Regions from separate parts of the Vibrio floridensis genome, predicted to be linked through region 3. Evidence: predicted binding sites of a transcription regulator. Region 3 holds the regulator's gene; each other region holds the start of a gene.
The links. The regulator MetJ, encoded in region 3, represses methionine synthesis genes. The targets are predictions, from matches to a motif close to TTAGACNTNTANANGTCTAA.

Region 1 (5,695 bases), on a different contig from region 3:
AAGCTTTAACAAAGTTCTGTACGTTTTCGTTTTGAACGTTGTCTTGGCGAGCCACAATCAGGTTCACGTATGGAGACTCTTTGTCTTCAACAAATACGCCGTCTTTTTCCGGAGTTAGGTTGATAGAGCTCGCGTAAGTGGTGTTGATGATAGACAGAGCCACGTCGTCAAGTGAGCGTGGAAGCTGAGCAGCATCGAGCTCGACGATAGTGATGTTCTTTGGATTCTCAACGATGTCACGAACGGTCGCAAGTAGGCCCACTTCTGGACGTAGTTTGATCAAACCTTGTTGCTCAAGAAGCAGCAGAGAACGGCCAAGGTTGGTTGGATCGTTTGGTACCGCAATACGTACGCCGTCAGCCAACTCTTCAACCGATTTCACTTGTTTTGAGTAACCCGCGATTGGGTAAACAAAAGTGTTACCAGCGATGGTCAGTTTATAGCCACGGTCAGCAACTTGACGATCTAGGTATGGTTTGTGTTGGAACGCGTTGATATCGATAGAACCGTCATCCAATGCCGCGTTTGGTGTCACGTAGTCAGTGAAGGTGACCAATTCCACGTCAAGGCCGTATTTTTCTTTTGCAATTTTTGCTGCTACTTCGGCAACTTGTGCTTCGGCACCCGCCATAACGCCAACTTTTACTTTGCTCGCGTCTGCCACTTTTTCGCCACAACCTGCCAATACCAATGTTGAGGCAGCAGCGATAATGGTCAGTAAACCTTTGAGGCTAAATTTCATAGTAAATCTCCTTATAATTTGAATCTTTCAATGCTTATCTGTGGTCTACACGGCGCACGATGGTGTCACCGATAGACTGAATAATTTGTACCAACACAATCAACATCACGACAGTGACCGCCATGATAGTGACATCGTAGCGATGAAAACCGTAGCGAATCGCTACGTCACCGAGACCGCCGCCACCAACGGTGCCCGCCATGGCAGAGTAGCTCACCAAGGTTACCAACGTAATAGTGACGGAGTTAACAATGGTCGGCAATGCTTCAGGAAGCAGTACCTTAGTGATGATTTGTAGTGGTGTTGCACCCATCGACTGTGCCGCTTCAATCAGGCCAGTTGGAACTTCAAGTAACGCTCCTTCAATCAGGCGCGCAACAAATGGAATCGCCCCAATGGTGAGTGGAACAATCGCTGCTGTAGTGCCGATGAAAGTACCCACTAACAGTTTGGTGACGGGAATGATCGCCACCATCAAAACCAAAAATGGCACCGAGCGGCCAATATTGACAATGGCGCCAAGTACGCTGTTCAGTTTGGTGTTTTCAAGCAAGCCACCTTTTTTGGTGGTGTGCAGAATCACGCCCAAAGGAATACCAATCGCAAAACCAACGACGCCGGCAACCGCAACCATGTAAAGCGTTTGCCAAGTCGCGCCCAGCAGCAGGTCAGTGTTCAAACTGAGCCATTGAGATAGGTCATTAAAGGACATAACCCAGAACCTCCACTTTTACGTTGTGCTCGCGCAGGTATTCAATCGCTGCGTTATCGTCTTCTTCGTTACCAAACAGTTCAGCGACCATCATGCCAAACTTCACTCCGCCGGCGTAGTCGAGATCGGAACTGAGAATGCTGATGTCGATGTTGTATTTACGAGAAATCTGCGACACCAAAGGCGCATCAACCGTCGCGCCGGTAAATTCCAAACGCACTAGAGGATAGCTGCCTTCAACACGCGTTGCTTGCAAACGCGCTTGGTAATCTTCAGGAATAGAAAGATCCAGTGTTGAGCGGATAAAATCATGCGCCAATTCCGTTTTAGGATGGGCAAAAATTTCACCGACGGTGCCTTTCTCAACCAATTCACCGCCACCAATGATTGCTACTTCGTGACAGATGCTTTTCACGACATCCATTTCATGAGTGATGAGCAAAATGGTGATTTTCAGCTTGCGGTTGATCTCTTTGAGCAACTCCAAAATGGATTGAGTGGTCGCAGGATCCAGCGCGCTGGTGGCTTCATCACACAGCAGTACTTTGGGATCGCTGGCCAATGCTCGTGCAATCGCCACACGTTGCTTTTGACCACCACTTAAGTTGGCTGGATAGCTTTCGTGCTTGTCGGCCAAACCAACCAGCTTCAGAAGTTCCGTCACTTTGCTTTGGATTTGCTCTTTGTCTTTTCCAGCCAACTCTAATGGTAGTGCAACGTTGTCAAACACAGTGCGAGAAGAGAGCAAGTTGAAGTGCTGGAAAATCATGCCGATATTGCGGCGAGTTTCGCTGAGTTGCTTTTTACTCAGTTTTGTTAAATCAACGCCATCCACCACAATGGAACCACTGGTTGGTGCTTCTAACATATTCACGCAGCGGATCAGCGTGCTTTTCCCTGCACCCGATGACCCGATCACACCAAAAATGGTGCCTTCTGCGATGTGTAAGTTAATGTCTTTCAAGGCATGGATTTCCTTACTGCCTTGATAGAACACTTTATTTACTTGGTTAATTTCAATCATTTCTCAACCTGTGCAGGGACAACAGAATAATATTTTGAGCTCTAGCTCACTTTTCAGATGATGCTATGGCTTTCGTGTTTTTAAGTCAATAGATATTTTTACGTCTAGACGTCTAAACGTTCGTTTGAGGCTAACGGATTTGCTATGAGTTAGTTGATATTCGTATATAGAGGGTGTTTTGACGATGTACCTCACGGCTTGGAAACTCGCAATGTAGCGCTTTTAAGGTATAATCTCGGCTTATATTCCTTTGTGACAGAGACAGATACTTTGGCAAAACCAGCTGTTTTTTTGGATCGTGATGGCGTGATTAACGTTGATCATGGTTACGTTCATGACGAGCACGACTTTGAATACATTGAAGGGGTGTTTGAGGCGACGAAGGCCCTCAAGGATATGGGGTATCTTTTGGTGTTGGTCACCAATCAGTCGGGGATTGCCCGCGGCAAATTTAGCGAAGATCGCTTCCTTTCTCTGACCCAATGGATGGATTGGAATTTTGCGGACAACGGCGTTGAGTTTGACGGCATTTATTACTGTCCGCACCATGCAGAACACGGTGTGGGGGATTACAAACAAGATTGTGATTGTCGCAAACCAAAACCTGGGATGTTTATCTCAGCGCGTGATTTCCTCAAAATCGATATGGCTCGCTCAGTGATGGTGGGTGACAAAGCCGAAGATATGATGGCTGCCGAAGCGGCAGGGGTTGCAACGAAGATTTTGGTACGCACTGGCAAACCTGTTACACAGCAGGGTGAGCAACTGGCAACCGTGGTGCTCGATAGCATCCGTGATGTGCCACTTTATGTAAAAGAACAAGTAAAAGGTCGCTAAGCGGCCTTTTTATTATTGAACGTCTTTCTTGGCCTATTATGAGCAAAAAGCTGACTATTCTCGATATTGCCCGTTTGTCTGGGGTCGGTAAATCGACCGTCTCGCGCGTGCTGACCAATGATCCCAAGGTAAAACCTGAAACCCGAGCGAAGGTAGAACAGGTGATACAAGATTCCGGTTATGTGCCTTCTAAATCCGCTCAATCGATGCGTGGCGGTAGCCAGAAGGTGGTTGGGGTAATTATCTCGCGTCTCGACTCTCCCTCAGAAAATCGTGCTGTCGGTAGTATGCTTAATGTGCTGTATCAAGCGGGATACGATGCGGTGATCATGGAGAGTCAGTTCGATCGCGAGAAAACCAACGAGCACTTAGAAGTGCTGCGTCGTCGCAATGTCGATGGCGTCATTGTGTTTGGCTTTACCGATATCGATCTACAAACCTTAGCCAGTTGGCAAGATCGAGCCGTGGTGATTGCCACGCCTGCGGAAGAGGTGTCTTCGATTAACTACGATAATCAGCGTGTGATTGAGCTGGCGTTAGAACACTTGCAATCTTTATCGCTGAGCCATATCGCTTATATCGGTGTGAATAAAGAAGATAAAACCACGGGCTGGTCGCGTTTAAATGCCTACTTGTCGTGGTGCCAAAAACACGATGTTGAAGCTCGTTATCAAACTGGCAAACTCAACCATGAGAGTGCTTATCACTTAGTTGATGAGGTGTTAGCGGAAAACACTCAAGCGATTGTCTGTGCGAGCGATACCTTGGCTTTGGGCGTCATCAAGCGACTTCAAGAACTGGGGCGCGAAGAGGTTTGTGTCACCGGTGTGGGTGGCAATGAGTTGCTCTCTTTTCTTTTTCCAAAGGTGTTCAGTGTCGATCCCGGTTACAAGCAAGCGGGAGAAAAGGCCGCTAAGATGCTGATTTCTCAGATGAATGGTGAGGAAGCTATCTCGCATATCACTCAGGCACCGATCCAAAACTAACCCTTTCATTTTTCTTGTTTTTCCGATCTAGACTGTGATCACTTTCAATTAATGGGACTGTTCCCATTTTGTTTATTTATAAAAACTGGCAATATTAAATCAAGAAATGGGAATGTTCCCATTGTCTAAAAACTATAATTGAGTAGATCAGAATAGGGTGGACAGAGTTATGAGTAAGATAGCGCGCAAGGACGTTGAACGTCTCATCGAGCTAGTCGGAGGAAGCGACAACATCGCCAGTGTCAGCCACTGTTTGACACGCCTTCGCTTTGTGTTGAACGACACGTCGGCCGCCGATGTTAAGCAAATCGAAACATTGTCGATGGTCAAAGGATGCTTTACCAACGCGGGTCAATTTCAAGTGGTGATTGGCACGGAAGTTGATGCTGTCTATAAAGTGTTGCTCGAGATTTCAGGTAAATCGGAAGCGAGCAAAGACGATGCGAAATTGGCGGCTCGTCAAAACATGAACATCATTGAGCGCGGAATCTCCCATCTTGCTGAAATTTTTGTCCCTCTGCTCCCTGCGATCATCACTGGTGGTTTAATCCTTGGTTTCCGTAATGTGATTGGTGACATCAAGATGTTTGATGGCCAGACATTGACGGAGATTAGCCAGTTTTGGGCAACGGTTCACTCCTTTTTATGGTTGATTGGCGAAGCGATTTTCTTCTTCCTACCGGTAGGGGTGTGCTGGTCTACCGTGAAGAAACTCGGCGGGACACCGATTTTGGGCATTACACTCGGTGTCACACTGGTTTCACCGCAGCTCATGAACGCCTACTTAATAGGTAAACAAGCCCCAGAAGTGTGGGACTTTGGCCTGTTTGTGATTGAAAAGGTCGGCTATCAAGCGCAGGTGATCCCAGCTATGTTGGCCGGTGTCGCGTTGGCTTTCATTGAAACTAACCTAAAACGTATCGTCCCTTCTTACCTCTACCTCGTAGTGGTGCCGTTTGTCTCGATCATCCTATCCGTTATTCTTGCTCATTCTTTGATTGGCCCGTTTGGCCGTGTGCTGGGTGATGGCGTGGCATTTGCGGCAAAAGCGGCCATGACGGGCGACTTTGCAGTGTTAGGGTCAATGATCTTTGGCTTCTTGTACGCACCACTTGTGATCACCGGTATTCACCATACAACCAACGCTGTGGATTTGCAGTTGATGCAAGAGATGGGTGGTACGCCAATTTGGCCGCTGATTGCGTTGTCAAATATTGCACAGGCGTCTGCCGTTGTTGGCATCATCATTATCAGTAAAAAACATGGCGAGCGTGACATCTCTGTGCCCGCTGCGATTTCAGCCTATTTAGGTGTGACTGAGCCTGCCATGTACGGCATCAACCTCAAGTACAAGTTCCCTATGCTGAGCGCGATGATTGGTAGTGCTGTCGCGG
Region 2 (5,695 bases), on a different contig from region 3:
TTCCTGACCTTGGTTGTCTGTCACCGTCACGCTGACTTGATACTCTCCGACCGCTAAGCTCTCAGCTGCGATAGACGCATTGTTGCCATTGATCGTCGCGGATACGCCAGCACTGAACGTCCACTCGACCGTTGGGGAGCTGTCGTTATCATCACTCACGCTGACACTCAAATTGATGGTGTCTGAATTGGTGCCCGATACGTTTGCCTTCTGGATTCGTGGGGTCGCCGTTAAGGAAAGTATTTGTGGCGCTTTGTCTTCCACCACAGTCAAGGTCAGTTGTGATTCACTACTTAAGCCGACCGCATCGGTCGCTTTTAGCGTGATCACATAATTACCTGCGCCCAAGGTGTCCGCCGCGATGGTCGCCTGCTGTTGGTCGCTTGCCAATGCCAGTGCGCTACTCATGTCTTGACCATCTTTATTCATGGTCCAATCCAGAGTTAAGCCTGATACACCATCATCATCCGACACTTGCGCCGACACGATGATAGGGTCAGGGTTTCTTTGCCCTTGCAGTACCGTGATATTGTTGGCGCTACTACTGAGTGCCACAGATGGCGGTTGGTTAGCCAACACTCTAAACGTCACGGTTTTACTGCTTTCATTGGGGGTGGCTGCATCATCAGTTACCGTTAATGTTGCCTGATAAGTGCCAACAGGAATGGTGTTCGCGGCCAAACGGATGGTTTGCCCAGGAGCGTCACCGAGCAAAGCGGTCACATCCTGATTGTCGCCATTGACGAGACGCCAGTTCAGTTGGAGCTGATCACGCGCGGTGAAATCATCACTCACTAACGCAGTCAGGGTGATCAATGCAATGTTGTTCTGCCCATTACTGCCAACCGAACCTGGGTTAGCGCTGAGCACCTCAATCACTGGTGCTTGATCGGCAACCACATTGAATGAAATAACCGCAGAGCCAAACAACGGTGCACTATGATCATCGGTCACGGTCAAGGTCGCATTATGAAGCCCCACCGCCAGCGGCGCGAGATCGCATTGCTCTGTCGTACCGCTACATGAGTCGCTCCATAAGTAGCTCAACGTGTCACCGTTGCCATCACGTGCGATGGCAGTAACGATACCCTGATTTCCTTGTTGAACTTTTATGGTTTCACCTGCTGAGTAGCGGATGCTACCGTAATCGAAACCGATAACTTGTGGTGCAATGTTGTCACTATCACGCACAGTAATCGCAAAGCGACGCTCTGGATTCATAACGCCCGATGCTCGCTCTTGCCCATCATCAGCGCTGATCACCAGCGTTTTATCGCCAGTTGAGCTAAAGGTGATGGAAGCTCGCGTGCCGCTGCGTACAATTGTGCAGTTTGCATCGCCTTCACATTCAATATTGACGGTGACGGCATCGCCATCTGGGTCCGAGACAGACCAACGCAAATCGGCAACTTGATCAATCTTCATTTGCGCCTGACTACGCAATAGTGCACCAAGTAGCGGAGGTTGATTGGCGCGGGTAAAGTCCAGCGTCGCTTTCTCGTCAGCACTGGTCACCGTTGTTGTTTGACTCTGGCCAAGCGCGCTCACCGTTAGCGCACTGTCACACAACACACTGTGGCTGTAGTAACCATTGTTGTCGGTGTACGCATAATCTTGCCCACGTGAATGACCAATTTGCACATACTGCCCTACCACAGGTGTTGTGCCATTTGATTCAAACGTGTGACCTTCGATGGTACAAGCATAAGGATTAACCAGTACTAATTCTGGCAACTCATTACAGTTGCTATCCCCTGAGCCTATCGTCAGGGTTTCCGGTAGCTGGACATATTCGGTCTGCCCAGTTTTCTGGTTATAGACAGGGAGTGACCAGCGAGTGCCATCGGTTGGCTGTGCGGTGGCGGAAACTAAGGTGTTGATTTGATAAGAACCGTCTTCAATGTAGTGCCATTCGGTCCCTCCATCAGGCAGGCTAACCGTCATCTGACCGTAGAACTTCTCGCCGTTTTGATAGCTAACGTTACCCTGCAAACAGATACTGCTGTTGACACCGGTTTTGATTGGCCAGTCTAAGTTGATCCATTGAATCCACTCATTCGCTTGGCTGATCTCGACTTTGACGTACAGTTGTAGTGCTTCTTGGCCCGTCAGAGTGATCACGCCCTGTTCGTCAATAGGGATGTCATTCCCGCTGCTATTGGTGGCAACAGCGCCTGCCGAATCGTTCACCAGCAACCCATTACCAACATATTGCCAACCCTGACCACTGCGATAAACATAAATCGGGATTTGAATGCCATCGACATTCATATCAAAATCACGCTGAATCGTAGAATATGAGCCTTTAGGAACCATCATGACGAGCGAAGGCCCCCCGTCTGCCGAAGGTTGCACATCGCTCAGGGGCAGCGGCTGCTGATTTTCATCCGTCAAACGTATCTGGCTAAAGGTACTGGAGATCAGACGGTAGCTTTCATCACTGTTTTGATTTTCAAAGTTAACCCCTTGCCCTTGATTGTCGGTTTCACCCTGTCCCTCAAACTCACCTGGGAAACTTTGAATATCATTGGCATTACTGGAGTCAAAATAGGCGACTTCGCTGTTGATGGCATTCACTGCCGGGTCAATGTTTGCAACCGGCAAGTTGAGTGAAAGTTGCACCTCATCACCTGCCGCGGGAGAAACATCACCCACAACGACACGCTGCTGACCTTGGCTGTTTTTCACCAAAGAAAAGCGCAGACTCGGCACGCCATTGGCCGACACCACCACAGAACTAAGCTCCGAACGTTTCACGGTGCTCACCTGTGCGGTGGCTAACACAACATTCACTGCCATCCGGCTGGATTGCTCATTGATGTCGATGCTTTTTTCATTTTCTACAAATCCTGATTTCTTCACCAAAACCACAACACGGCTTGCTTGGTGGCTACTGGCTTTGAGTTCAGGGACGGAGATGGAATAGAAGCCACTGTCATCACTTTCAGTACTGAGCTCCAGCAATGACTGACCATCACTGCTTTTGAACTGAACCACAACGCTCGATTTGGCGATAGGTTGTCCACTGGATGCGGTCACCTGACCGGAGACGATTTGCGTACTGATGGCGCGCACTTGCGTGACTGGGCCGACTGGAGATGGGCTTGAGCTACTGCTACCACCATCTCCACCACCACAGGCTGAAAGTGCCGCCGCGATAAGAGTGCTTATTACGGTGCGACTTAGACTGGTCATATTGTTCCTGCCAATGACTTGCTGATAATTTTCATCAGCACTCAATATAGGAGACTTCATATAAAAAAATGATGAAACGTCTCACTAACATGTCGTTCCATAAATGTTTCATATGAAAATGTGAAAACTGGCACACTTGGTTACATTTGGACATCCGTTGTAATAATTCATTGTTATCGGACGACAACAGATCGAGAAAATCGGTGGACTTCTTATCTGCCTGATGTGATGGGCTGGCAAGTTGCTAATCCAAATGGAGACTTCGGTATCCATACTTCACATTATCCCCATCCCCTTGCCACAGCCATCCGTCATCGAGTGGCAAACTTATGAATTAATTAGAACAAAAACAAATAAGTAAATAACTTGATAAACCCGACACCCTGTATGAATATAGAGCTCCAGATGTCTAGGCATCTTTAATTAAAATCAGATTAGGTAGAAGAAGATGAGAAAAATTGCATTACAAGGGATTGTGATTGCGGCAGTCGCTTTAGGCTTAACCGCTTGTGGCCAAGAAGAAGCCAAAGTCATTAAAGTTGGAGCAACGGTCGGCCCACACGCACAAGTTGTGGAAGCGGTGGCCAAAGAGGCCAAAGCACAGGGCTTAAATATTCAAGTTGTCGAGTTTTCCGATTTTATTACCCCTAATGCCGCATTGGCTGACGGTAGTATTGATATCAATAGCTATCAACATTTACCTTTTCTCACCAACTTCAATCAGAGCCGCAACGCCAATTTAGTGTCGGTTGGTCAATCGATTCTGATGCGAATGGGGATTTACTCAGATAGCGTGAAATCGGTATCGGACTTACCACAAAATGCCCGTATTGCGATACCAAACGATCCAACCAATGGTGGGCGTGGTTTGTTGCTGCTCCAAGAAGCCAAGCTGATTACATTGAAAGAGAATGTCGGACACAAAGCCAGTATCAATGACATTGTAGATAACCCGAAAAATATCAAAATTATTGAAGTCGATGCGGCGCAACTACCAAGAACATTGAATGATGTCGATGCCGCGGCGATCACGATGAACTACGTGATGTCTTCAGGATTGAACCCCAAAGAGAAGGCGATTTATCTCGAGCCGAAAGATGCGGCACTCGCGGTCATGGTTATCGCAACAAAAGCGGAAAACAAAGATAACCCTGACTACAAAAAGTTTGTTGAAATCTACCAGTCACAAGCGATTCGAGATTACCTAGCCACTACCTTTAACGGCACTATTGAGCCAGCATTCTAATCCTTCCCCAGTCCCACAACTCGTTGGACTGGGGCACAGTACGGATCGTTTTTCAGATCAAGTGCCGATTAATCGGCACTTGGGCGGCGAATGTATCCCAGCTTACTGCCAATCCACGCCAACAGCAGTAACACCACCATGATCGCGAAGAAGTTCGATCCTGCTTCAGGATGCTGAGCTTTAATAAAGGCCGAGTGACCAAACGCCCCGACAAAAAAGCACGCCAGTCCAACCAAAGGGATCTCTTCCGACACGGGATGATTGAGATACTCACGGTAGAGTGCCTGCACAGCCAGCACTAAGGCAATAATAGGGAAAATGGAGAAAGAGACTTCGCTCATGGTCAGCCAAGAAAGGATAGCATCGCCACACATCCCTGTGATCAACGCCAATACCAACGTCTTCCTTTCCGAACTGCGATTCACGTTATTTTCATTATCATTAGACATTATTCTATCTCACCTTTTAATCGGTTACGTTCACGTTCCTTGCGATACCAGTACGCACCTTTGGCGACCATTCGCAACTGCATAATCAGACGCTCGGCCAGCTCATCACGCTCGCGTCGGTCTAAGTCTAAAGCTTCTGCACCGGAACTAAAAACCAGAATCACCGACGCTTCAGCCTGCGCCAACGCCTCTTCTCGGTTCATTCCCGTGCTAATTAAATATTCGGTAAGCTCTGCTGCGAAGTGCTGCATCTCACGCGCAACCGCAGCGCGAAATTCCGCGGAAGTTCCAGAGCGCTCTCTTAACAATAGGCGAAATACGTTGGGGCTACTTTCGATAAATTCCATAAAGGTTTCCACCGAAGTGCGGATCACGCTGCCTTCTTTGACGATGCGCTGACGTGCTTGGCGCATCAATTGACGTAACAGCAAACCACCTTCATCCACCATGGTTAAACCTAACTCATCCATATCTTTAAAATGGCGATAGAACGAGGTCGGCGCAATGCCCGCTTCTCTGGCCACTTCTCGCAAGCTGAGATTGGAAAAACTGCGATCAGCACTCAATTGGCTAAATGCCGCGTCAATCAAAGAACGACGCGTTTTCTCTTTCTGCTGTGCGCGAATACCCATTGATTTCATTATGATGTTTGCTCTTATCTTAAATTGGCTTCCGGCCGTTACTATAGCGCGAATCGCTGCTAGCGATAAGCGATGATGCGCCATGGCGAGCACGTTACTACTGGCCAAGGCGGTTATGCAATCTTTTGTGCTCAATTTGTCGACATCCGCCATGCCATTGATTG
Region 3 (5,695 bases):
CACGGCTGTTTAACCCTTGCATCAATTGGTTTTTGCCTAACTCGGTCAGTTGCCATTCTTGTAGAGTAGCAAAGTCCGCCGCTTTGCCTTTTCTTAGTGCTGCGGGGAGGGCGTTATGCAGTGTTTCACCTAGGGGATATTGGTAAAAGTGGCTACACCAAAGTAATAAACTGTAGACGGAATCGGGCCAAATAGGACGATGATCCAACACCGCTTTGATTGGTTTCAGTTGTTCTCGAGGAAAATCAGACTCCTGCACCAATGCGGTGACAATGCCAATCAGTGTTTGTCGTCCAAAAGGTACGCTGACTCGGCCACCAATAATAGGGAACAGATGGTTAGGAACGAGGTAATCAAACTGTTTGTCCAGTGGTACGGGCAAAGCAACTCGAGCAATGGATGGACGCATAACGTGGTGATTCTTGGCAAAAATAATGGTTTACAGTCTAATGGAAGCGAACTAGAAATACGAGAAAACGGCTGCGCTTGGCGAGCGAACAAAAGTTGTATAAAAAACTAGCGGGAAAATGAGGAAATAAGTTGATCCTAAAGGGACGATTCATTACTATATCGCGCCTTAAGATATGGCTTTAACGCGAGTAAAAGCGGTATCTGAGTTTATTTTTAACTACGTGTGGTGTGCGGCAAAGACTCGTATAGCGACACGGCCTACTATTTGAGGTTATCCCATGAAAGCTGGTATCCACCCAGAATACAAAGAAGTAAACGCAACTTGTTCTTGCGGCAACTCTTTCGTTTTTAGCTCTACTCTAGGTAAAGAGTCTATCCACCTAGACGTATGTGACAAGTGTCACCCATTCTACACTGGTAAGCAACGTATCGTTGATACAGGCGGCCGTGTTGATCGCTTCAACAAGCGTTTCGGTGCTCTATCAAGCGGTAAAAAATAATAGCGTTTGCTATTGTTGCTTGAGAAAAAGGTCGCATTTGCGGCCTTTTTTGTTTTTGTTTGGCACCGATCTCAGCTTGCCCCGCAATCGCGCCTTTGGTTATCTGGTCTTACTTCTATCTTATTCACTATTTATATAGATTTGCCTCGCATTCTTGGCTAGGAAGATTGACTTATATCAATTAGAATTTCTCTCTAAATTGAACAAAAAAGCAGAGTTTTTGTTCAACCTAAAGTGTTCCCCCCTTTACCGTACACGCAAAAAGAGAATAACCATTTATGTCCGATGACAATAGCCAGCAAATGACCCCTGAAGAAGTACTTCGCCAACAAGCTCTTGATTATCATGCTTTGCCAACGGCGGGTAAAATTGCCGTCGCTCTAACTAAACCTGCGGAAACCGCTAAAGATCTTGCTTTAGCTTACAGCCCAGGTGTCGCAGAGCCGGTGCGCGAAATCGCACAGAACCCAGACAACGTTTACAAGTACACCTCAAAGGGAAATATGGTGGCCGTTATCTCTAACGGTACGGCAATTTTGGGCCTAGGTAACTTAGGTCCTTTGGCATCAAAGCCAGTAATGGAAGGTAAGGCGCTGCTGTTTAAGCGTTTTGCTGGTCTTGATTCTATCGATATTGAAGTGAAGCATCGTACCATTGACGAATTCGTGGATACGGTCGCGAACATTGCAGATACCTTTGGCGGCATCAATCTAGAAGACATCAAAGCTCCAGATTGTTTTGAAATTGAAAAACGTCTGATTGAACGCTGTGATGTGCCGGTGTTCCATGATGACCAACACGGTACGGCCATTGTCACCGCTGCTGGCATGCTGAATGCGATCGAACTGCAGGGTAAGAAGCTAAACGAATGTATTATCGTTTGTCTTGGTGCGGGTGCGGCTGCCGTGGCGTGTATGGAGCTGTTGATCAAATGTGGCGCGATGCGCGAAAAGATCTACATGCTGGATCGTAAAGGTGTGATTCACACTCGTCGTGATGACCTCAACGAGTACAAGCAACTGTTCGCCAACAATACAGACAAGCGCACACTAGAAGATGTGATCAGCGGTGCGGATCTCTTCCTTGGCGTCTCTGGTCCAAACCTAATGCCTGCAGAAGCGCTGAAGCTGATGGCGGACAAACCAGTTGTGTTTGCGTGTTCAAACCCTGATCCAGAGATCAAGCCGGAATTGGCGCATGAAGTGCGCAGCGATCTTATCATGGGCACTGGCCGCAGTGACTATCCAAACCAAGTCAACAACGTGCTTTGTTTCCCATTCATTTTCCGTGGTGCGCTGGATGTGCGCGCGAGTGTGATTAACGATGAAATGAAGCTGGCTGCGGTTGACGCGATTCGTCAATTGGCGAAAGAACCAGTTCCAGAGGCCGTGCTTAAAGCGGCGGGTGTGGAATCGCTGAGCTTTGGCCCACAATACATTATTCCAAAACCAATGGACTCGCGTTTGTTGCCTCGCGTAGCGAAAGCGGTGGCCCAAGCGGCCGTTGATACCGGCGTTGCTCGTATTCCAATGCCTGAAAACTACATGGCCGAGTAAATCACAGCCTAAACAAACGGGACGCTTTAAGCGTCCCGTTTTGATCGTGTGTCACTTATCCCCGATGTGACCCTGCCCGATGATTTAATCATCGTAGGCTTCAAACTCGATACCCATCGCCGTCATCAACTCTTTGGCTTCAGTAGGAATGTCGTCAGGGCGATCTTTTCTAAGATCTTCATCCGTCGGCAGGGGCTGACCTGTATAGGCATGCAAAAATGCTTCACACAACAACTCGCTGTTTGTCGCGTGGCGCAGGTTGTTAATTTGACGACGAGTACGTTCATCCGTCAGAACTTTTAGTACTTTAAGCGGGATAGAAACGGTAATTTTTTTGACTTGCTCGTTTTTCTTTCCATGCTCTGCGTATGGACTTATGTATTCGCCATTCCAGTCAGCCATTGCGCACCTTCAGAGTAATAATTGGTGAATTAAAATTGTAAGCGGAGATTTTAGCTGGATTTACTGCCATAAGCAAAGACATATAGACGTCTAGAAGTGTTGACGTCTTAATGTTTGATGGTTAAAGTGACAGCTATTAAAGGAGAGGAAGGCGCTGCAACAACATTAGCGCATTCTTATTAAGAATTCATCTTCGCTGAAAGGAAACATGATGAGCACTCACAAGCCAGCCACGATAGCCGTGAGAACCGGCATCGAATCCGATACTCAATACCGTGCCGTTGTACCACCCATTTATCTCTCAACAAACTATGGTTTCTCTTCCTTCGGTGAAGTTCCTAAATATGATTACACTCGTTCTGGCAACCCCAATCGAGGTTTGTTAGAACAAGCACTGTTCAAATTGGAATCGGGCAAAGGAGCAGTGGTCACCAACTGTGGCACCTCTGCACTCAACTTGTGGGTCTCTGCTTTCTTAAGCCCAGATGATCTTATTGTGGCTCCTCACGACTGCTATGGCGGTACTTATCGTCTGTTCAATACTCGAGCGAAAAAAGGCGATTTTAAGGTCCGTTTTGTTGATCAATCCGACAGTGCTGCACTGGATGCGGCGTTGGCGCTTAAGCCTAAACTGGTGTTGCTTGAAACGCCTTCCAACCCGCTGGTGCGTGTGGTGGACATCGCGGAAGTGTGTGAGAAAGCGCATAAAGTGGGCGCGTTGGTGGCGGTCGATAACACCTTTTTGACACCGGTGTACCAAAAGCCTTTGGAGCTCGGGGCTGACTTTGTGATTCACTCGACAACCAAGTACATCAATGGGCATTCTGATGTGATTGGCGGTGTGGTGATCACCAAAACCGAAGAGCACGCAACAGAGCTAGCGTGGTGGGGGAATTGCCTTGGTGCAACCGGCACGCCATTTGACAGCTATATGACGCTGCGCGGCATTCGTACTTTAGGCGCTCGCATGCGTGTGCATGAAGAGAGTTCACAGCAAATCCTTGCTTATCTACAAACCCAAGATTTGGTTGGTACGATTTATCATCCAAGCTTGCCAAATCATCCAGGGCATGAGATAGCGAAAAAACAGCAATCTGGATTTGGCTCTATGCTCAGTTTTGAGTTCGCGGGCAGTTTCGAGCAGCTAAAAGTGTTTGTTAAAGTACTTGAACTGTTCTCATTGGCGGAGTCGCTTGGTGGCGTTGAAAGCTTGGTCTGCCATCCCGCATCCATGACCCATCGCGCTATGGGTGAAGAAGCATTGGCTGAAGCTGGGGTAACACAGCAACTCATCCGTCTATCGGTGGGTCTTGAAGATGCGCAAGATTTGATTGCCGACCTTAAGCAAGCCTTTCAACAAGCGAAGGAGGGCCGTTAATGAGTCAGGTTCGACAACTGCACAAATTTGGTGGAAGTAGCCTTGCTGATCCGGATTGCTATCGCCGAGTGGCAGGCATACTTAAAGAGTATTCTGGTGAGAATGATCTCGTGGTTGTGTCTGCAGCAGGAAAGACCACCAATCGTTTAATTGAGTTTACCGATGCACTTGAGAAAGATGGTCGATTGGCACACGAAACGTTGCAGGCTTTGCGCCACTATCAAACTGGTTTGGTGGAAGCTCTGATTCAATCCGATCTGAGAAAGACGTTGTTAGACCAGTTGGTCGACGAGTTCAGTACGTTGGCAGAGCAGACGGCCCCGTTGAACGCAGCGCAAAAAGCTGCGATTTGGGGTCATGGTGAAGTATGGTCATCGCGTCTGTTGGCGGCGTTGCTCAACCAATCTTCACTACCCGCGGTTGCCCAGGATGCGCGTGCGTTTCTGCGTGCGGAAACGGGCACACAACCAGAAGTGGATCGCGCTCGCTCTTACCCCTTACTCAAAGAAGTGTTGGCTCAGCATTCCCACCGCCGAGTGGTGATCACTGGCTTTATGGCACAAAATAATGCTGGTGAAACGGTACTGTTAGGTCGCAATGGTTCTGATTATTCCGCTACGGTGATTGGCGCTTTAGCAGAAGTAAACAAAGTCACAATCTGGAGTGACGTAGCTGGCGTGTACAGTGCCGATCCACGATTAGTCAATGACGCCTGTTTACTGCCTTTGTTGCGCCTGGATGAAGCCAGTGAACTTGCACGCCTCGCGGCTCCAGTGCTTCATAGTCGGACGCTACAACCCGTGGCGCAAAGTGCCACGGAACTTAATCTGCGTTGCAGTTACACACCTGAGTCTGGTTCTACGCGCATTGAACGGGTGTTGGCCTCAGGGCGGGGTGCCAAAATCATCACCTCACTTGAGGATGTCATGCTGGTGCAACTTAACTTCTCCGCTGGTCATGATTTTGAGCGAGTGCAACAAGATGTGTTACGAGCACTCAAGAGAGCACAGCTTGAGCCACTGGCCTTTGAAGCGCAACCGGATCAGCACAAGTTACGTTTAGCGTATACCAATGAGATTGCTGGTGGCGCGTTGGCTTACTTGCAAGAACTCGCGCTTGCCGCAGAAATCAAGTTAAAAGAAGGTTTTTCTTTGATTGCTGCTGTTGGTGCTGGGGTGACAAACAATGCCAGTCACTGTTTTGGTTTCTATCAGCAGTTAAAACACTCTCCGGTTGAATTTATTTCTGAAACCGAATCAGGGTTGAGTCTGGTCGCGGTTATGCGCCGTGTCGATATTCCAGTGTTGGTGAAGTCCATTCACACTCAACTCTTTCAGGCGCAAAAGCGCGTGGCGATTGCGCTTTGTGGTAAAGGTAACATCGGGTCGAGCTGGTTGTCGTTGTTTGCACAGCAGAAAGGAGAGCTCGAAAAACGCCATGGTATGAAC

Region 1: a site for MetJ is predicted at 2,575-2,594, ahead of metN (methionine ABC transporter ATP-binding protein MetN). Genes of this name have one in related genera too.
Region 2: a site for MetJ is predicted at 3,589-3,608, ahead of LZU85_RS17025 (MetQ/NlpA family ABC transporter substrate-binding protein). Genes of this name have one in related genera too.

The regions. Positions count from the first base shown of each region.
Region 1 covers NZ_JAKGCY010000006.1:212,353-218,047, forward strand. Annotated here, with positions in the region: gene ilpA (MetQ/NlpA family lipoprotein adhesin IlpA) at 1-742, opposite strand, end outside; gene LZU85_RS12010 (methionine ABC transporter permease) at 777-1,454, opposite strand; gene metN (methionine ABC transporter ATP-binding protein MetN) at 1,444-2,478, opposite strand; gene gmhB (D-glycero-beta-D-manno-heptose 1,7-bisphosphate 7-phosphatase) at 2,677-3,315, shown strand; gene treR (trehalose operon repressor TreR) at 3,354-4,301, shown strand; gene treB (PTS trehalose transporter subunit IIBC) at 4,471-5,695, shown strand, end outside.
Region 2 covers NZ_JAKGCY010000014.1:10,940-16,634, forward strand. Annotated here, with positions in the region: gene LZU85_RS17020 (PKD domain-containing protein) at 1-3,195, opposite strand, end outside; gene LZU85_RS17025 (MetQ/NlpA family ABC transporter substrate-binding protein) at 3,644-4,441, shown strand; gene LZU85_RS17030 (YijD family membrane protein) at 4,510-4,890, opposite strand; gene fabR (HTH-type transcriptional repressor FabR) at 4,890-5,531, opposite strand.
Region 3 covers NZ_JAKGCY010000013.1:8,082-13,776, forward strand. Annotated here, with positions in the region: gene priA (primosomal protein N') at 1-409, opposite strand, end outside; gene rpmE (50S ribosomal protein L31) at 690-911, shown strand; gene LZU85_RS16570 (malic enzyme-like NAD(P)-binding protein) at 1,190-2,467, shown strand; gene metJ (met regulon transcriptional regulator MetJ) at 2,552-2,869, opposite strand; gene LZU85_RS16580 (O-succinylhomoserine (thiol)-lyase) at 3,081-4,247, shown strand; gene LZU85_RS16585 (bifunctional aspartate kinase/homoserine dehydrogenase II) at 4,247-5,695, shown strand, end outside.